One region of the Paenibacillus sp. FSL K6-1318 genome, then DNA from elsewhere that is predicted to be linked to it. Evidence: riboswitches for the same ligand, from Rfam matches in the RefSeq annotation. Region 1 holds a riboswitch; each other region holds the start of a gene.
The links. Region 1 has a riboswitch for S-adenosylmethionine ahead of NYE45_RS24500 (methionine ABC transporter ATP-binding protein). Riboswitches for the same ligand answer to the same signal wherever they lie in the genome.
Positions count from the first base shown of each region.

Region 2: another riboswitch for S-adenosylmethionine. It lies ahead of mmuP (S-methylmethionine permease); the one in region 1 lies ahead of NYE45_RS24500 (methionine ABC transporter ATP-binding protein).
Region 3: another riboswitch for S-adenosylmethionine. It lies ahead of metA (homoserine O-succinyltransferase); the one in region 1 lies ahead of NYE45_RS24500 (methionine ABC transporter ATP-binding protein).

Region 1 is NZ_CP150270.1:5,510,653-5,517,910, reverse strand. It holds gene NYE45_RS24520 (DUF2515 family protein) at 139-1,425, opposite strand; gene NYE45_RS24515 (thioredoxin family protein) at 1,568-1,912, shown strand; gene NYE45_RS24510 (heme A synthase) at 2,302-3,225, shown strand; gene NYE45_RS24505 (Cthe_2314 family HEPN domain-containing protein) at 3,426-4,145, shown strand; SAM riboswitch class I at 4,315-4,455, shown strand; gene NYE45_RS24500 (methionine ABC transporter ATP-binding protein) at 4,581-5,615, shown strand; gene NYE45_RS24495 (methionine ABC transporter permease) at 5,616-6,275, shown strand; gene NYE45_RS24490 (MetQ/NlpA family ABC transporter substrate-binding protein) at 6,351-7,190, shown strand.
Region 2 is NZ_CP150270.1:5,808,669-5,815,926, reverse strand. It holds gene NYE45_RS25965 (methyl-accepting chemotaxis protein) at 32-937, shown strand; gene NYE45_RS25960 (spore germination protein) at 1,086-2,798, shown strand; gene NYE45_RS25955 (GerAB/ArcD/ProY family transporter) at 2,837-3,937, shown strand; gene NYE45_RS25950 (Ger(x)C family spore germination protein) at 3,934-5,136, shown strand; SAM riboswitch class I at 5,209-5,310, shown strand; gene mmuP (S-methylmethionine permease) at 5,403-6,815, shown strand; gene mmuM (homocysteine S-methyltransferase) at 6,793-7,258, shown strand, end outside.
Region 3 is NZ_CP150270.1:1,942,163-1,949,420, forward strand. It holds gene NYE45_RS08710 (HRDC domain-containing protein) at 1-380, shown strand, start outside; gene corA (magnesium/cobalt transporter CorA) at 457-1,392, opposite strand; SAM riboswitch class I at 1,844-1,968, shown strand; gene metA (homoserine O-succinyltransferase) at 2,205-3,122, shown strand; gene NYE45_RS08725 (PLP-dependent transferase) at 3,147-4,334, shown strand; gene NYE45_RS08730 (PLP-dependent transferase) at 4,331-5,503, shown strand; gene mqnC (cyclic dehypoxanthinyl futalosine synthase) at 5,745-6,881, shown strand; gene NYE45_RS08740 (aldo/keto reductase) at 7,115-7,258, shown strand, end outside.

The sequences.
Region 1 (7,258 bases):
GCGGACAGGGCTTTTTGTTTAGTTCAGGCAGAGCTTAGGCCGAGTGGGTTGAGCATTAGGCAAGCAAGCCTGAATTAGCTGTACTTTGGGTGTTCGCATGTATGATGTGGACTAGCCTTTTCCATATGATCTTTACCATTAGTGTGTAATGGCCTTGGCATCATGAGCCAGTGCTGTTTTTAGCATGCCATACCGATGTTCGTGACTCATCTCAAACAGCCATGGGCGGCGTGGTGCGGTCAGATAACCGAGACAATCCCGAGTCTGAAGCCAGTCCTGTCTGGTAATCGGCTCATAAGGCGTATCTACCCATACGGCGAGCAGTTCCGGACTATATAATCGTTGCCCTTCGGGTAGCCATTCTTCATCTAGTAGTTCTTGAGCATAAAGTGTATGTTCACCCGCCTCGTCTTCATGATGGGTAAACAGGCCAGGCCAATATTCGGCACGTGAGCCACGATGGGGAACCGAACGTGCGAATTCCAACACTTGTGTGTGTACTTGTTCTACACCAAACAACAGGGCATAAAGGCCTTTGCCAAACAGAATTCGCTCATCCAGCTTGCCAAAATGTTCAATGACCCGTCCTGCAAGCCCAGCTTCTCTTCCAAGAGGAAAGACGATATGATTCAGGCCGGCTAGATTATGCAGATGGAATGCGGGTTTGGAAAGTACTTCTTTTTGAAAATAAGGATGCTGCACCACTCGGCTCTCGATATAGTTCTGCTCATTAATAATTAATGCCACACTTAACAGTGAACTGCATCGTTCCAGCCAAAAGCGTTCCCAAAACGGCGTCATGAACGCCGATACGTGAAAGTGCGACAAGAGATGGAAACAGCTGCGCCCGATCCGGCGACTGTTCATATACAGCAAAAGCTGGGGATACGCATCCTGGAAAATGAGTGCATTGCATCGCTCCAGCAATCGATACATATGCTCACGATCGCTTGGATTCTGTAAATTATGCATCAGGTCACTCTGAAGATCTGTCATGTGATATCCGCCGTTGCGAGAGACCATATGAGCCAGTAGGGCCCAATGCAGTTCAGGATATTGTTCGTAACATTCCAGATAAGCAGCCGTGCGAGTGATGTTACTCCGATTATGCTCCTGGGTCAGCGTCTTGATCTCTTCCAGAATGATGCAATCTTCTTCACAGACGAGAGCACTTTGGACCTGGTCAGTGCGTGCAAAAGACTTGCCGCTGGCAGGTAACAAACGCTCCACCTCGGATTGCAGGGCGATAGCCGTATCAGTATCCCACTCGATGTCACGCAATGGATGCCGAAGCTGTGCCGAAGCTTGCCATGCAGCCTGTTTGCCACGCCAGATTTCCCGGGCAGCTCCCGGAATGGAACGGACAATCTGCAGGAGGGACCCGTGATGCTGTTCGCTGGAAGAATCGGTTCTGGTGGAAGTCATGTTGTGACATCCTTTCATGATGTTCTGGGTTTAATTTCACAGACCATGTGGTTTATTCTAAGTATGCGCTGATTATTTGACTTCCACTCGCCAATTTGCTTCACTTAGATTAAGACAAGGTACAGAAAGGAAGATGAACCCAATGGAATCAATCACATCCAAACCGGCATTTGATGTAGCCATTCAATCCCCACGTTTAACGATTGCCGTATTCAAGGCTGACTGGTGTGGAGACTGCAAATACATCGATCCGTTTATGCCTGAAGTTGAAGAAAAATATGCACGTGAACTGACTTTGATTGAGGTTGACGTAGACCAGGTTGGAACGGTCAGTGAAGAGCAGAATATTCTTGGTATTCCAAGCTTTGTGGCGTATACAGATGGCCGCGAACTCGTACGTTACGTGAACAAGCTGCGCAAGTCGAGAGAAGAGATTGAGCAGTTCCTGGATCGTGCAGTTGAGGTGTACAACACGATCCATAAATGATGTTATATAAGTTCAAATGATGAATATTCACACAGACACACAGTCACTCCGATGACAGAATAACCTTTTGATCGCTGTTATCCCCGGAGATTGTTCATGTTATAAAAGGGTATACTAAAAAGAACGCCATTTCTCTTGAAATAGGGAAATGGCGTTTGTGTATTCGACGTTCGATGTAAGAAACGTTTCATATTACATATCCCTAATGACCTGCGGGTCATTATTTCACCAGACGTTAACATTTTGTCACAAAGCGCGACGTCAATGAACATTTTATCCGGTATAATGAGTTTAGTTGTGAAATAAGTGTCAAAGTACCGAAACAAGCGGAGAATATTCTTCGCCATCTTAAACCAACAGCGGGTGAGAAAAAATTGAAGCACTTAACTTTGTTTAAATGGTTAACCGTATTAACCTGTCTTGTCATGTTTCTGGCCACTTTTGGTGGAGGCATCGTAACCAAAACGGAATCGGGCCTTGGCTGCGGAACGGAATGGCCTTTATGTAACGGAAAACTCGTTCCGGCACATACTGTGGCTTCACTTATTGAATATTCCCACCGCGCTGTAAGCGCACTGGCTGGACTGTTGTCCATTGCCTCATTTGTTGCTTTTCTGCGGTTCGGCAAGTCACGCCGTGACCTGCAATTGTTTTCTTTCTTAACCTTGGTATTTGTTATCGTCCAGGGAATCATGGGGGCTTTTGCCGTCGTCTTCTCCCAATCTTCTGCAGTCATGGCATTGCATTTCGGCTTTGCATTGATCGCTTTCGCCAGTTCCCTCATGATGGCGCTAGGCATAAGGCAGGAGGCAAAAGATGGTGGATTGGAGCGTCTGAATAAATACCCTCGGGTCACTAAAAAATTCAGGAATCTGGTCTGGTTCTCCACGGTTTACACGTATCTCGTTGTATACACGGGTGCATTTGTGAGCCACACGGATTCTGCAGGCGGATGTTCCGGATTCCCGCTCTGTAACGGGCAGATTATTCCTGAGCTTTCGGGTGGGGTGGCGGTTGCGTTTGCTCACCGTGCTGCGGCTGCATCGCTCGTAATTGTTATCGCTATTCTGGGTCACTTCGCTTACCGTAATCATCCGGATAACAAGGAGATGCGTACCCTTGGTGTGGTATCCGTTATTCTGATTTTGATGCAAGTGGTCATTGGTATTTTCATGATGGTGACGATGAGCCGTCCGGAAGTATACATGTTCGTAGCCCTTGCTCATATGCTGGATATCGCCATATTGTTCGGGGTTTTAACGTATATGAGTTTCCTAGTGTACAAGCTGCATCGCCCAGCTAATCGTTTCTAAATTTCGTTGAGGTTGGAACGACTCTTGGGCTAAATTTGAAAGTCCACCATTCAGTGATGTACATCATTGGACAGGTGGACTTTGTTTGATGTCAGGGGGATCAGGGCAACCTATGGCAAGCAGCAATTACACGTATACTCGGAATGGTTTATGTATGATGGTGATGAATCTTTGTTGATGTGGAAAAGAGGAGGTTAGTTATGCTGCGAACGTTGCTGGGAGAAAAGCCGCGTATAAACGAAGGGTTATTAAAGGAAGCGATGGAGTCCATGGCGCATACGCTTGAGCTGTTTCAGCGACAAATGCATGTGGACCATGATCCCACGCATGACTATCGGAAACTGTATGTGTGGACGCAGGGACTCATCTCCTCGCTGGATGAACTGGAGCAAAGCTGTTTCGCTGCTGCTCATTTTCGCAAAAAGGTCGTTGCAGGCTCTACGGACGATATGACGCAGGCCGAGAAAGCCGAATATGCCCGATATGTTTATTTCTATAAAGATGGCTTCATCCGTTGTTTTGCCATTCTGGATAAAGTCGGCACCGTATTGAATGAAATATTCGAGCTGAATACCTCAAATACAAAAGCACATTTTTCTTATTTTACCGTGTTAAGGCAGTTCGATTATGCGACGCAGCATCATGACCTTGCCTTGCGATTGATTCAGATCAAGGATTCATATCGTGAACCGATGAGCAAGCTGCGCAAACGACGTAATATGGAAATTCACTACATGAACTCTGAAATGCATGATGATTTGTGGCAGTTACACCAGACGTTGCAAGGGAAAGTGAAGTTGGAGGATCTGGATCAGCATGTGCATGAAATGCGTCAGGGCGTGGATATGGTATGTGAAACGTTAAGTACTTCATACGGCTATATTAATCAGATATGGCTTAAGCAAGGTAAGAAACGTTAACGCAGTAAATAAAATGAAATAATTCCCTTTGACAAATCGGAATACTTGGATTATACTGAGTTTCAGACCGAATGGTACATGAATATCGTTATTTTTACAGAAGTTTCTGAACTATTGAACAGTATATAACATGAACTACATGAACTTATAGAATCTTACAACCTCATATTTCTTATCGAGAGTGGCGGAGGGACAGGCCCGATGAAGCCCGGCAACCGATTTATAATGAATGACACATGTGTCATTCGTTATAGATGTTAGGTGCTAATTCCTACAAAATGGTGCAAGACACGATTTTGGCAGATGAGAAGGTAAATTCACGTGAAGAGCCGTCTTTGTATCTGCAAAGGGGCTCTTCTTTTTTTGTACGTAAAGGGGAGTTTTCCTTTCTTTCGGGTAAAGATACATGTAGGTGGTAGGAAGGAGCAAGTGCTATTGATTGAATTAAAAGGTCTAACTAAGACGTATGGTAAAGGGGCAAAATCAACAACAGCGTTATCCAATCTGGATTTAAGCATCCGCAAGGGTGAAATTTATGGCGTCATTGGCCATTCCGGAGCGGGTAAAAGTACACTGATTCGCTGTATTAATTTGTTGGAACGTCCAACGGAGGGTGAGGTATGGGTTGACGGGATCAACCTGACTGAACTGAGTAAAACTGAATTGCAGCAACAGAGACGCAAGATTGGCATGATTTTTCAACATTTTAATCTGCTATCCTCGGCAACGGTATATGACAATGTGGCTTTTCCACTAAAGCTTGTAAATACACCCAAGGAAGCCATTGATCGCAAAGTGAAGGAAATGCTCACTCTGGTTGGCCTGGAGCACCATAGCAGCAAATATCCGGCTCAATTATCGGGTGGACAGAAACAACGTGTTGGGATTGCAAGAGCGCTTGCGAGTGATCCGAATGTACTTCTCTGTGATGAGGCTACTTCGGCACTTGATCCGCAAACAACGAATTCAATCCTGAAGTTATTGCTCGACATTAATGAAAAATACAACCTCACGATTGTGCTGATCACACATGAGATGCACGTCATCCAGAACATCTGCGACAAGGTTGCTGTCATTCATCAAGGTGGCATTGTGGAACAGGGGCCTGTAACAGAAGTATTCCTGAAGCCGCAGCACGCCATTACGCGGGACTTCACGATGCGTGACCATGAAGCTGGACTTGCTCTGGAAGAGACCGCTCTGGCGAATGCAAGCGTTGAATTGCAGGCAGGTGCTGCTTCCAAACTTGTGAAGATATCCTTTCTGGGTAATAAAACATATGAAGCGATTTTGTCCAGAACGGTACGTAAGACAGGCGTGGATTTTGCCATCCTGCAAGGTACGATCTCTACGATCAAACAGGTTCCTTATGGGCAACTGACCGTTCGGTTCGAGGGTGAGTCGGATGCGATTGAACGGACGATATCCGAATTAACCGCAGAAGGACTTGATGTGGAGGTGCTACGTTAGATGGATTTTTCAACCGTACGTTGGGAAGAGGTTGGTAAAGCTTCCATAGAGACACTGCAAATTTTGGGTGTATCAGGCTTGTTTACCGTTATCTTAGGTTTACCGCTCGGAGTTCTGCTGTTCATGACAGCCCGTTCTGCTTCGATTAAGTCACGGGCAGTGTACACGATACTATCCCTGATTGTTAATATTTTGCGCTCAGTCCCATTCATCATATTGATTGTTGCTCTTATTCCATTCACTCGTATACTCGTCGGTACAGCTACGGGGGTACTCGGCGTTATACCTCCTCTGGTGATTTCAGCAGCTCCTTATTTCGCCCGTTTGGTGGAGAACACGCTGCGTGAAGTGGATCGGGGTGTCATTGAGGCGGCACAGGCGATGGGCGCATCGACCGGACAGATTGTAAGACGGGTGTTACTGCCTGAGGCGCTGCCTGGTCTGCTTGCTGGTATTACGATCACCATCGTTACGCTCGTCTCCTATACGGCAATGGCGGGCATGGTTGGTGGTGGAGGCCTGGGAACACTGGCAATTAACTATGGATACTTCCGTTATCAGAATGAAATCATGATCATCTCCGTAGTGTCGATGATCATTCTAGTGCAAATACTCCAGATGGCTGGAGATCGCTTGGTTACATTTTTCACCAGGAAATAACACATAGATAACATGATGGATGTGCAATAATGCGGATGCCACATGAAAAAAATGATTAGAGAAGGGGTTTTACACATGAAAAAATGGTCTATTGCTCTACTTAGTCTTATGTTGATTGCGGTTCTCGCAGCTTGCGGAAACAACAAGGACGCCGATAGCGGCGCAGACAATTCAGCAGGTGCACCACGTACAGTTGAATTGAAAGTTGGAGCTTCACCTACACCACACGCAGAGATTCTGGAAAGCATCAAGCCTGAACTGGAAGCACAAGGGATTCGTTTACAAGTCGTTACGTTCAATGATTATGTTCAACCCAACCAGCAACTTGCTGATGAAAAATTGGATGCAAACTTCTTCCAGCACCAGCCTTACCTGGACACAGAGAATAAAGAACGTGGATTCAATCTCGTTGCTGTAACACCTGTTCATGTTGAGCCTTTTGGCGGATACTCCAAAAAAATTAAGTCCTTGGATGAATTGGCAGATGGCGCAAAGGTAGCGATTCCGAATGACCCATCCAATGGTGGACGTGCGCTGTTGTTGCTCGCGAAGGAAGGTATTATTACGCTGAAAGACAACACAAATATTACTTCTACGATTCAAGATATCACAGCAAATCCGAAGAACCTGGATATCATTGAGCTGGATGCAGCCATGATGCCTCGTCAGTTGGATGAAGCGGATCTGGTATTCATCAACGCTAACTATGCGCTTGAAGCGAACCTGAACCCGGCGAATGATGCTTTGCTGATCGAAGATCTGCAAGGTAACCCATATGCAAACATCCTCGTTTCCCGTGAGGACAACAAGGATGCCGATGCAATCCAAAAACTGGCTGCTGCTCTGCACTCCGAAGAAGTGAAAACATTCATCAAAGAACGTTATAAAGGTGCAGTTGAACCTGCAACTGAATAATTCACGATATGTATGATATGATGTGAAGTTTGTAAGAAATAAGCCGTATATCTCTCCAGAAGAGATAT
Region 2 (7,258 bases), 300 kb from region 1:
CTGTGGGGGTTATCAAGTGCCTATATTAGATATGGTAAAGAAAGATGTTGTCACCGATGCACTGGTCATCAAGGCGATGGAGAAAAGTCTGGCTATCATTCGATTCGATCTGGATCGACGGGTAACGTATGTGAATGAAGTCTTTGCCCAGACGATGGGATATACGGTAGATGAGATGTATGGTATGAAGCATCAGCAGTTATGTTTCGGCCATTTCGTAAACACCCCGGACTATGATGCTTTTTGGAATAGCATATTTAATGGTGTCAGCTTCCAGGATAAGGTTGAACGCAAGGATGCAAAGGGTAATTCCGTATGGCTTGAGGCGACCTATATGCCAGTCTTTGATGAGATGAACCAAAAAATACTGGGTGTCTCCAAAATTGCTACTAACATTACCAATCGTCAGAACAATATCTCAGTCGTGGTGAATGAGTTGAAAAACATGTCCCATGAGCTAAATGAGCAGGCAGATGTAGGTATTGAACGCAGTCAGGAATTAATGTCCAGTATCTCCTATATCTCAGAGGTGTCGGCTTCTAACCGTGCAACGTTGACTCATCTGCAGGAACAGGCCGGTTCGATTCAAGGCGTGGTACGAACCATACGCGAGATTTCATCACAGACGCAGTTGCTTGCGTTAAATGCTGCCATTGAAGCTGCGCATGCCGGCGAATTCGGGCGAGGATTCGATATCGTGGCCAAGGAAGTAAAGAAATTGTCCGCCATGGTGGAGAGTTCAATTAATGAGATTCGAGATAGTGTTACTGGGATCACGAAGGAGATTAGTAATATCACAGGCGGTACAAAAAAGGTAGAGGAATATGTCGAGCAGAGCCAGAAGCGGATTGAGATTGCTTTGAATGATTTTACGGCCATTGCTGCATCAGCCCACTTGCTGGACGCCAAAGCAGAGCATGTGACCAGAATTGTATAATCATATATAGCGGATAGCGGTTCCTTATACAGGAACCGTTTTTTTGTCGTTCTGTACATAAAAAACGGGAATTATTGTGATCAAACGGGGACACAATACTTGGGAATACCTGCAGCTTCGTCATGCAGAGAAATGTTGGGGTGGGAACATGTGGTCAACAATTGTGTCCTATGTGCCGAAAAGTCCCATATGGATTCAGGCATTTTTGGTCTTCATCATTCCGATTGGCATTACCTTGACCATGCGCTGGATCAATGCCGCCATTAAGCGTGGAAGCTTCTCTCGTGCGAAGCAATCGTCCATATCCTCGAAGGATATTTCGCCAGCAGCCAAAGGGCAGGGTGAGGGGACGGAGACAGGGCAGTATGCCAATATTAAATTAACGGATAAGTACAATACAAATCTGACTAGCGTAAAAGAAAGTTTTGGGCTCAATGCAGACGTGCATATTAGGGAATTTACGATTAGGGGAACGAATACACGGGCTGCGGTCGTATATACCGAGGGCTTGGTAGATCAGGACTTGATTGATGATCATTTGATTACACCGTTAATGTTAGAAGGTGTTCCCTTACTCAAGCAAGAGGGTTTTCTTCATCCAGACAACGCACACTTACTGTCAGCATACCTGCAAGATCAATTACTGCCTGTCAGTCTGGTTGAGGAAACCAAGTCCCTTCAAGAGCTCGCCGTTGGCGTACTTTTTGGTAAAAATGCATTGTTGGTTGATGGATTGCCAGGTGCTTTATTAATTGGAGCGCATAAGATCAAAACCCGAGGTATGAATGAACCCTTGTCAGAAGGGTTGCTTCGTGGACCACGTATTGGTTTTACAGAGCAATTAAGTGATAACACAGGTATTTTGCGTCGTTATGGAAGTGATCAGAGTCTGTTTATTAAAAAATATGAAGTGGGTTCACGGATCAAAAAAGATATGGCGGTAGCCTATATCCAAGACATTGCCGATCCTGATCTTGTGGCTGAAGTCTGCAAGCGAATTGAAGAGATGGACATGGATTCGATGCTGGAATCTGGTTATGTGGAACAACTCATTGAAGACAGTACACTGAGTCCTTTTCAGCAGGTACTGAATACGGAAAGGCCTGACCGGGTCATCGGCGCTTTGCTGGAAGGGCGGGTGGCTATTTTATTGGATGGAACACCATTTGTACTGGTTGTACCGGTGACATTTAGCATGTTGCTCCAATCTCCCGAAGATTACTATGAACGCTGGATTCCTGGAACCTTTTTGCGAATGCTGCGTTTTATGGCGGCTATGCTGGCATTGCTTGCTCCTGCACTGTATATCTCGTTTATCTCGTTCCATCCGGGACTTATCCCGACCAAGCTGGTATTGACGATTATTGAAACGCGAACGGGAGTACCGTTTCCTTCGATCATTGAAGTACTGATTATGGAACTTTCGATTGAGATTCTGAGGGAGGCAGGGATACGGCTGCCTAAGCCGATTGCACCCGCGATGGGTATCGTCGGAGGTTTGATTATTGGTCAAGCAGCGGTGCAGGCGGGTATCATAAGCCAATTCCTGGTCATTGTCGTTGCGGTTACAGCCATTTCTTCCTTTACGATTCCTGTCTATAGTGCAGGGTTAACGCTGCGGATTCTACGATTCGCCGCCATGTTTAGTGCGGCTATACTCGGACTATATGGTGTTGTAATGTTCTTTCTGCTTGTGTGTACACATCTGGCTCGACTCTCAAGCTTTGGCGTACCTTATGTAGCTCCAGCGGTTCCTTATCACATGAATGAATGGAAGGATTTCGTTATCCGTGCTCCGTTGAATATGATGAGATTGCGTCCCAAAATGACAAATCCGATAGATAAGGATCGAAAAAAATAATTAAATTCCATCTACAGAAGGACTGGAGGTGAACTAAAGTGAGTGACTCCCAAGGAAAGCTAACCACGACGCAGGCCGTTGTAATTATTGTGAATTACATGCTTGGTGCCGGGATATTGACGTTACCTCGAACGACCAGCAAGGCTGTTGGTACACCAGATGTTTGGATTTCCATCATCCTGTCCGGACTGATAATCACAGGTATCGGAATCATTATGGTTACCCTGTGTCGCAGATTTCCGGGGAAAACCGTGTTCCAGTTCACCCGTGAAATTACGGGGAGCTGGATCGCTTACATACTGGGCGGTGCCATGATTATGTATTTCATGGTCATTGCCGCTTTTGAAATAAGAGTCATGGCTGATGTGACAGGAATGTATCTACTCGAACGCACCCCCACCTGGCCGATTGTGATGGTCTTCATGTGGATCGGTATCTATATGATCTCAGGTGGACTTGGTGTCATTGTTCGTGTGTTTGAAATCATTCTGCCGATTACGATCATTATATTTGTCATTGAGATTCTACTGAGTAACCAGCTATTCGAGATTGGTAATCTGAGACCTGTTCTCGGAGAGGGGATTATGCCTGTTTTCAAAGGACTGAAGCCTTCACTACTGTCATATACGGGTTATGAGGTGATGTTAATCATGACTGCCTATATGAAAAATCCGAAGAAAAGCAATAAGGCGATGAGCTGGGGAATTCTCATATCCACTATTATATATTTGATCACGGTTGTGATGGTTATAGGCAGTTTATCGCTTGATGGGATCAAAACTCGAACCTGGCCAACGCTGGATTTGGTAAGAAGTTTCGAGATTCAAGGTCTGATATTCGAACGATTCGAATCCTTATTGCTGGTCATCTGGATTATGCAGATTTTTTCGACTACAGCGATTACACATTACTGCGCTTCGGTGGGCATTCGTGATTTGTTTCGTACCAAAAAAATCAAAGGCATTATGTACGGCCTGCTTCCGTTCATTTATTTGACGGCCATGATGCCCAAAACAGTGGATGATACTTTCGCACTAGGAGATATGTTGGGCAATGTGTCCGTATTTTTGTTTGGTATTTTACCTCTGGTACTACTGTTGTTAAGTCTGATTCGCAAAAAAGGAGGCAAGCATGCATGATTCCATTCCGTATGCTCTTACGTATAGCCTCTGCCTTATGTATTCTGTTGTTGATATCCGGATGCTGGAGCAGCCGGGAGGTAGAGGATCTGAGTCTCTATGTCGGGCTTGGGATAGATGTCGGTAAAGAGACAGAATTTGAAAAAGACATCGCTGATCAGGGAGGTACATATCCCAAGAAGAACTATGTGACCGCTACGGTGCAAATTGCTCCGGGCTTCTCCAACAGTCAATCGAGTCAGCAATCCGGTTCGCCATCTTCTGGCAAAACATCTTATTCCAATGAACAACTTACTGGAGATTCTATGTTGCAAATCTTCCGTCAGTTTGCGTTAAGGCGGGATCGGCCTCTCATTGGACATCATCTGAAGGTAATCGTCGTCTCCAAAGATATTGCCAAAAAATATGGTTTGGACCAACTGCTTGATTTTGTCCTTCGAGATAACGACATTCGGCCAAACTGTCTGGTGTTAATTAGTCATCATCGTGCGGCAGATGTACTGTCTTCCCAGGACCCTTCTCGAATTCCAGCATTTTATCTCACAGGGATCACAAACAATTCGTATCTGTCCAACAAAATCCTGGAGCCAGTATTGTTGTCCAAGTTAGACGCCCAAATGCAGTCGGGATCCAGCTTTCTGCTCCAGAATGTATTGAATTCCGATGGAGAGGACAAGTTCTCCGGAGGCAGCATATTCGATGGTAAAACGACCAAATTCATTGGGGAGCTAAGTCAAACGGATCTGGAAGGATTATCATGGCTCAAGTCCAAAGAACAAGGAGGCGTCTTAAAGACACATAACAAACAAGGATTCACCGTTGTATATGAAATCAAGAAGAAAAAAGTAAAAGTTATTCCCAAGGTAGTTGGCAATGACATTTCATTCCATGTGAAGATTGAATCTCAAGGCTGGCTTATGGAGGATTGGCGTGCTCCCGAGGAAGAGGAAAAAGGTGCGTACCTCAGAGAACTGGAAAAGGAATTTTCTGATCTGGCTGAACAACAGATTCGACAGGTGTTATACAAAATTCAGCATACCTATAAAGCTGATGTGGCGGATTTTCGGGATAGCTTGCGTATTAAAGAACCAAAAACATGGAAGAAAATCAAAGATGATTGGGACCAAATCTTCAGCACCGTGCCGATTACGTATGATGTGAAGATCACCATCACCAATCCGGGGTCTTCCACCGAATAGTGCAGCGTGGAACATTTATTATTTAAATGTTGACACATTCATGATAGATCGCTATATTAGTAAAAAATCATTTTCTTATCCAGAGAGGTGGAGGGACTGGCCCTTAGAAACCTCAGCAACAGATCTGAAGGATACTGTGCTAATTCCAGCGGGTGAAAGCCTGATAGATAGGAGCGTTTGTTTTTATTTGTCAGTAACGGCGCACTCTTTAGGAAGAGTGGGTCTTTTTTGTTTTTTCTGGATGAAGAAGTAGGGGAGTAGCAGGTATGGAGAACAACAACGACAAAGGGCATTTTCAGCGGAAAATGCAGGCCCGGCATGTGGTCATGCTCTCTCTAGGAGGAGTCATTGGAACGGGATTATTTCTCAGCTCCGGTTATACGATTCAGCAGGCGGGACCACTGGGAACTATTCTATCCTACCTGATCGGAGCGATCGTCGTATATCTGGTGATGCTCTGTCTGGGGGAACTATCTGTTCACATGCCAGAGACGGGAGCATTTCATAGTTATGCAGCCAAATATATCGGACCAGCAACCGGCTACACAGTGGCTTGGTTGTACTGGTTAACCTGGACTGTTGCGCTTGGCTCCGAATTTACAGCCGCCGGACTGCTGATGCAGCGCTGGTTCCCATCGGTAAACGTATGGATATGGAGCGCGCTCTTTGCACTGATGATCTTCCTGTTCAATGCATTGACGGTGAAATTATTTGCGGAATCCGAGTTCTGGTTCTCCTCTGTAAAAGTAGTGACCATCGTAATCTTCATTATAATAGGTGGCGCAGCCATGTTCGGCATTATTCCGATGGCAGACTCTGAACCGGCTCCATTCCTATCGAATATTACGGCATCCGGGTGGTTCCCTCATGGGGCTACAGCGATATTGATGACCATGCTTGCAGTAAACTTTGCATTCTCGGGCACCGAGTTAATCGGCATTGCCGCCGGGGAGACGGAGAATCCGGAAAAGACGATACCCAAAGCGATTCATACGACGCTGTGGCGCTTGGTTATTTTCTTCATCGGTACGATTGTTATCTTGTCTGCCTTACTGCCCATGTCGGATGCCAGTGTACTGGAAAGTCCTTTTGTAGCGGTAATGGAGCGGGTGGGTGTACCTTATGCAGCAGACATTATGAATTTTGTTATTCTGACAGCGATTCTCTCTGCTGCCAATTCAGGCCTGTATGCTTCTTCACGGATGCTCTGGTCTCTGGCTGATAAAAAAACGATCTCCCCTTGGTTTGCCAAATTGACCAAACGCGGAGTACCATTGAATTCACTTCTGATCAGTATGGTCGGTGGTGCGCTGGCGTTGCTGTCGAGCATCATTGCGCCAGGTACCGTGTATATTACACTGGTTTCCATTTCAGGTCTGGCTGTCGTTGCGGTATGGATGAGCATCAGTGCCTCCCAATACATGTTCCGCAGACAATATATCCGGGAAGGACATGCGGTCAAAGATCTGGTTTATCGTACACCGCTGTACCCCGTGGTACCGATTGTTTCATTTATATTATGCCTGGCTTCATGCATAGGTATTGCTTTTGACCCGACACAGCGAATTGCGCTGTATTGTGGGGTTCCATTTATCGCAGTGTGTTACGCTGCTTATTATCTGACAGAACGTGCGAACAAGAAAAGAGGACAAGTATATGACGCAAGCAAAACAGATTAATCCCATAGAACAGATCCTACGTGAACACTCAGTCATGATTCTGGATGGAGCGCTGGCGACCGAACTTGAACAGCATGGATGTGATCTGGATGATCCACTATGGTCGGCTCGTGTGTTAATCGAGAATCCGGATATTATCGTTCAGGTCCATGCGGATTATTTCCGAGCAGGAGCCGACTGTGCGATTACATCCAGTTATCAGGCGACGGTGGATGGCTTCAGCAAGAAAGGAATTGGAGAGCAGGATGCGTTGGACCTGATTCGCAAGACGGTGGAACTGGCTGCACAGGCGAGAGATGACGTATGGGCAGAAGTGCAGAGTAGTTTAGTAGGGAGAGAAAGCTCGACAGATCAGGTTGTAGAAGCTCCTTCGGTACGTGCAGAGACGCTGAAGAATGAGGAGAATAAAACAGATCTTACAGGGGATCGCAAAGGAGACGGTC
Region 3 (7,258 bases), 3.2 Mb from region 1:
ACAAGCAGGAACTCGACAAGTTCACCACGCGCAAGCAAGTGCTTGAGGGTATGAAGGAAGGATATACGTTAGAGGAGATTGTTAATCGATCCGGATTATCCCGACGTGAGTTGATTGAGCTGTTAGAGACACTGGATCTCGAAGGTTATGATACCGATTGTCTTCTGGACGTGGAGCTGGCAGTGATGCCAGAGAACGAACAAGAGGCCGTATGGAGTGCGTATGAGGAGCTGGGAGATACGTTCCTGAAGCCAGTATTACATAAGGTGTATGGAGGAGAGAAACCCGACGGAGGAAGTCTGGAGCAGGTCTATGAAAGACTGCGCATGATTCGAATCCGCTTTCGTCGGCATGCAGAGACAGAGCAGAATGTAGGTTAGGTGAAGGAAATGAAAAAAAGACGAGGCGTTTCTCCCACAGGAGCGCTTCGTCTTTGTTATTTCATTTCATTTGAGTTCATACCCAGTCTTTTTTGCGGAAAATGAAGAACATGCTCAGGCCCAGGGTAACCATCAGGCCAATCACAACAAAATAGCTGTATTTCCAGTTAAGCTCTGGCATATTCGTAAAGTTCATACCGTAGATACCGGTAATGACCGTCAGCGGCATGAAGACCGTGGTAATGGCGGTAAACACACGCATGATCTCATTCGCCCGGTTCGCAATACTGGATTGGTAGGCTTCTCGCAAGTTGCCCATCAGGTCGCGATATGTTTCAAAGGTTTCAGATATTTTTACAGCATTCTCATAGATGTCACTGAAATACTTTTGCAGCTGATCATCAATGAGACGCAGATCTTTTTTGTTCAGTGTGTTAATAACCTCTTTCTGAGGTCCAAGCACTTTCTTCAGCCACAGAATCTCACTGCGCAGCCCGATGATTTCATTCAGATGTGACTTTTTGGTGTGCATCAGAATGTCTTCCTCAAGCTTCTCGATCCGAGCTTCAATTCGGTCACCTACGGTGAAATAATTATCAACAATCAAGTCAACCAGCAAGTAGAGCAGACGATCCGGTGTGCTGATTTCCTGTTCCCAGAGAATGGGTTTCAGTGTGCGCAATTCGCTAACCTTCTGCTTCGTAACACTAATGATGAAATGTCTGCCAAGGAACAAGTTCACCGCACGTAGAAATATTTCTTCATCATCGAAACGGATGCTATTGATCACAATAAAGTAATGGTTCTCATAAATTTCAATCTTCGGACGTTGTTCTTCATCACTGAGACAGTCTTCCACTGCCAGATCATGCATTAAGAACAGCGGCTGAAGTACCGCCAAATCGTCTACGTCCGCATCAATCCAGTAAAATCCTTCCGCTGGTGGAGTCAGCGCCTGCTGAATGTCGTCCACCGGAATAAATACACCGTTGTTAACCAACCGGATTTTCATTGTTAATCTACTCCTTCTGCACCCGCCAACCTGGCGGATATTATCATTATGGGCGCAAAAAGAACAAATCAGCCGGTCGGCAGCGGAGCCTGGAGATCAGGGCTGCGTTCATTATATAATCAAACGGAAGTCACGTCCCGCTGCCGGCATGCTGATGTCAATTCTCTATGCAGTTTGTCGGAATTCGGCTGCCAGTCAGGCCTCGGGTCGCCATCCATTTAATATGTCACCTCTCACATAAGGGTTTATAACACCTTGTTTAGTATACCGCTGGTACAAGGTGCTTTCAAGCGCAAAAATGTGTCTATTTCGCGCCCTGAGGCAGTGTATGATAACGGATGATGAACGGTTCCGATCTGGAAAGCAGACGTAGAACTGCAACTTGACGTGAGGGCATTAATGTAATAAAGTAGACGGTGAACCATATTAAATTACAACTTAATACAGCGAAATCTTATCAAGAGTAGGTGGAGGGACTGGCCCGATGAAACCCGGCAACCGGCGGTATACCGCACGGTGCTAATTCTTGCAGCGACCAAGTGTCCGAGTGACACTGTTGTAACTGAGAGATGAGAGAGGCGCATATCTATTTACATATGACCTTTCTCGAAATCCGAGGAAGGTCTTTGTCATATGCCCCGACTTCTCAGCAGTGATTTTCGCTAAGGAACTTGAGATTGTCGTAACTTTGGATGGAACTTCAATTCAATGTTTGGAGACAAGCTCATGGCAGCCTATAACTGTATTGATGTGAAGACATCAAGCCAGCGGTGGCTGCATCTATTTATGCACAAGGAGGAGTTAGACTTACCATGCCAATCAAAATACCCGATACTCTACCAGCAAAAGAAGTACTCGAAGGAGAGAATATCTTCGTCATGGATGAAACTTCTGCATACAAGCAGGATATTCGTCCACTCCGTATCGCTATATTAAACCTGATGCCTACAAAGGAAACGACTGAAACACAATTGCTTCGTCTGGTCGGAAACACGCCCATTCAGGTGGATGTCGTTCTGGTACATCCCAAATCCCATACGTCGAAGAATACGTCTCAGGAGTATTTGGATCTGTTCTATAAAACCTTCGATGAGATTGAGCACCGCCGTTTCGATGGCATGATCATTACGGGTGCACCTGTGGAACAGATGGATTTCGAAGACGTGAACTATTGGAATGAAATCCAGGAGATCTTCGAATGGACCAAAACTAATGTGACTTCAACTCTGCACATATGTTGGGCTTCCCAGGCAGGTTTGTACCATCATTTTGACGTACCCAAGGTTGCGCTTGATGAAAAGTGTTTTGGTGTTTTCCCGCATACGATCAACAAGCCTCATGTTCCGTTGTTGCGTGGATTCGATGAAGTATTCAACGTTCCACATTCCCGTCATACGGAAGTGAGACGCGAAGATATTGAAAAGAATGAGAATTTAGAGATTTTGGCTGAATCCGAAGAAGCCGGTATTTTCCTGGTTGCTACCAAAGACGGCAAACAAATTTTTGCCACAGGACATGCCGAGTATGACCCCTTCTCATTAAAGTGGGAGTATGACCGGGATGCAGCCAAAGGGTTGGATATCGCATTGCCTAGACATTATTATCCGAATGATGATCCTTCCCGTGTGCCACCGGCTACTTGGCGCGCTCATGCCAACTTATTATTCTCTAATTGGCTCAATTACTATGTGTATCAAGAAACACCTTACGATATTGGCCCGCAAATCTAATCGAGATTACAGGAGGATGCAGCAATGGAAGACAACAACAAGTTGAAAATCGAAAGCCGCTTAGCACAAATTGGGTCCATCAATGAACCGGTAACAGGCGCCATTAACTTTCCGATCTATCAATCCACTGCGTTTCGCCACCCGAAGCTTGGACAAAGCACGGGGTTTGATTATATTCGTACGACCAACCCAACACGCAAAGTGTTGGAAGAAGCAGCCGCAGCGCTGGAGTCCGGTGATGCAGGGTTCGCCTGTAGCTCGGGTATGGCTGCGCTGCAAACCATCTTTGCCATGTTTGGTCAAGGGGATCATCTGATTGTATCGCTGGATCTGTATGGCGGAACCTATCGTCTGCTTGAACGCATCTTGTCCCGTTTCGGCGTAACTGCAAGTTATGTGGACACGAATGACCTTACAGCACTGGAGAATGTTCGTCAGCCGAATACCAAAGCTGTATTCATCGAGACACCAACCAATCCACTGATGATGATTACCGATGTTGAAGCTGTCGCTTCCTGGGCGAAAGGTTACAACCTGTTGACAATTGTTGACAACACGTTGTTGACTCCATTTTTCCAACGTCCGATTGAACTGGGTGCCGATATCATCATTCATAGTGCTACCAAATATCTGGGCGGACACAATGATGTGCTAGCCGGATTAATCATAACTAAAGGTGAGGCATTATCTGCGGAAATGGCGTTCCTGCATAATTCAATTGGGGCCGTGTTGTCTCCAAGTGATTCCTACCAGTTGATGAAAGGCATGAAAACGCTGGCTCTTCGCATGGAGCGTCACGAGTACAATGCGCTTACCATTGCCAAATACTTGCTTGAGCATCCGGCAGTAGGTGAAGTATATCATCCAGGCTTGTCGGATCATCCGGGGTATGAAGTTCAGAATAAACAATCCACGGGTAACACAGGTATCTTCTCTTTCAAAGTGAAGGATGCACGTTATGTTGAACCATTGCTGCGTCATATCAAACTGATCGCTTTTGCCGAAAGTCTCGGTGGCGTAGAATCACTTATGACTTACCCGGCGGTACAAACGCATGCGGATATACCACTTGAAATTCGTGACGCTGTAGGTGTGGATGACCGTCTGCTTCGGTTCTCCGTGGGCATTGAACATGCAGATGATCTGATTGCAGATCTTGGCAATGCGCTGACAGCTGCACAACAGGAAGTGGAAGGAGGCGTGCACTCATGAGTGAGTTCAATAACAAGCCCAATTCCGAGTTGAAATTTGATACCAAATTGCTTCATTTCGGTGATGAGATCGACAAAACAACTGGAGCCTCGAGTGTACCGATCTATCAAGCTTCGACGTTCCATCATTTTGATATTTTCAATCCACCTCAGCATGATTACAGTCGTTCGGGTAATCCGACACGTCAGGCTTTGGAAGATTACATCACACTGCTGGAGGGTGGAGCACGAGGATTCGCCTATTCATCGGGAATGGCCGCGATATCCAGCGTGTTCATGATGTTCTCCGCAGGGGATCACATGATTGTAACGGAAGATGTATATGGAGGTACGTATCGTTTGCTTACTTCCATATTAAGCCGTATGCAGATCGAGACGACCTTTGTAGACATGACCAATATAGATGAAGTAAAAGCGGCGCTCAAGCCAAACACTAAGGCAGTTTATATGGAAACACCGTCCAACCCGACACTGCGAATCACGGATATCGCTGCCGTGACTAATTGGTCGAAGGAACATGACCTGATCACGATTCTGGATAACACCTTTATGACACCTTACTATCAGCGTCCAATTGAGCTGGGTGTGGATATCGTCGTACATAGTGCTACGAAGTTTCTCGGAGGTCACAGTGATGTACTGGCAGGGTTAGCCGTTGCTCGCACGGAATCACTTGGCGTACAACTGAAACAGTTGCAAAATGGACTCGGAACTGTACTTGGTGCACAAGAATCCTGGCTTCTGATGCGCGGCATGAAAACCTTGGGGGCTCGCATGGCTCACAGTGAACAGAGCACAGCCAAACTGGCAGCTTGGCTTAATGAGCGCAGTGATATTACCGCTGTCTTTTATCCAGGGCTGAAGGATCATCCGGGCCGCGAGGCACATGAGCGTCAGTCAACAGGATATGGAGCTGTCGTTTCGTTTGACGTCGGTTCAGGCGATCGGGCAAAAGCAGTCCTTAACCGGGTGAAGCTACCCATTGTTGCTGTAAGCTTGGGAGCTGTGGAGAGCATTTTGTCTTACCCGGCGATGATGTCTCATGCGGCAATGCCGGCTGAGGTTCGCCGTGACCGAGGTATTACGGATGGGTTGCTGCGTTTCTCTGTGGGTCTGGAAGACATTGAAGATCTGATTGTAGATTTGGAACAAGCACTTCAGGAATCCTAGAAAAGAAGGGTACCCGAATACGCCTATGCGTATCGTTTAATATCGAATAAATTTGATTATATATGTAAAAATTTTTACTTATTTTTAAAGCACCTGTACATAAGGTGCTTTTTTTCACATGTAACCTGTGTTACGATATGTGGAGTACAGAAATACGATGTTGCCACCAGAACTTGCTTCTCTTGAACAAGTTGGGACGGATCGTTATATAATTTCTCTTCATGAGGGAGGCTTTTTTACGATGAGTACGGTAGACCGTATCTTAGATAAAGCCCTTCGGGGCGAACGTTTAGACTTGGAAGACACGATTCAGCTATTTGAATCCAATGAAGTGGACAAAATCGGGGCAGCTGCTAATGTCATTATGAAACGTATGCACCCTGAACCATACAGAACATTTGTAATTGGGCGTAACGTCAACTACACGAACGTGTGTGATGTGTACTGCCGTTTTTGTGCTTTCTACCGCAGACCTGGTTCGGATGAAGGTTATGTGCTTCCGGATGAAGTTATTTTCCAGAAGATTCAGGAAACGGAAGATGTGAATGGTACGGAAATTCTGATGCAAGGCGGAACGAATCCGAACCTGCCTTTCAGCTATTACACAGACCTGTTGAAAGCCATCAAGGAGCGGTTCCCGAACATCACGATGCACTCGTTCTCACCAGCTGAGATTATGAAAATGGTTGAAGTTTCCGATGGCCTTACATTGGAAGAGGTTGTCCGTGCCATTCACGAAGCTGGACTGGATTCCTTGCCTGGCGGCGGCGCTGAAATTCTCGATGACCGCACACGTCGGAAGATTAGCCGCTTGAAAGGTTCATGGCGGGATTGGATGGACGTTATGCAAACTGCACACCGCATCGGCATGAACACTACGGCAACAATGGTTATCGGCCTTGGTGAATCGATGGAAGAGCGTGCATTGCACTTGCTCCGTGTACGTGAAGCTCAGGACGAATGTATTGCGAACAAGTATGACTCCGAAGGTTTCCTGGCGTTCATTCCTTGGACTTTCCAACCGGATAATACGAACCTCAAGCTGGAGCGTCAGACGCCGGAAGAATACTTGAAGACTGTAGCCATCAGCCGACTGGTGCTGGATAATATCAAGAACATTCAATCCTCTTGGGTAACCATGGGTCCTGAGATCGGTAAGAAGTCGCTTGAATTTGGCTGTAATGACTTCGGTAGCACGATGATTGAAGAAAACGTTGTATCTGCTGCTGGTGCAACATATAAAGTTAACATTGAATCCATTCTCCGTTTGATTCGGGAGTCCGGTTATATTCCGGCACAACGTAACACGCGATATGACATCGTGCGCATGTTCGACGAAGAGAATTCCGTGCATGAAGATTTCGTAATGCAGAACTAATATTTTATTAGAAAATACGCTTATCCATACTGATCGCAGATGAGTATGGATAAAGCCAAGTCCGCCGACTACTCCGTTTGGAGAGACGGCGGGCTTTTTTGATTTTATTCTGCGGATCGAGGTCATTAAACAGTACATGTTACGCAATTGCCGATATTTTATATTGAAATTGAACTGTTACAATGAGAAGGAACTTGTGTAGTCAGACATGCTGGGAAGGGGCTAGCCAACGGATGAAGAGAAGAATACTTGGAAAGACAGAACTGGACGTACCTGTATTGAGCTTTGGAGCATCCTCACTCGGTTCTGTATTTCGTGACATTGACCGAGACGAAGGGGTTCGTACTGTTCATGCTGCCGTAGATGCGGGGATGAAT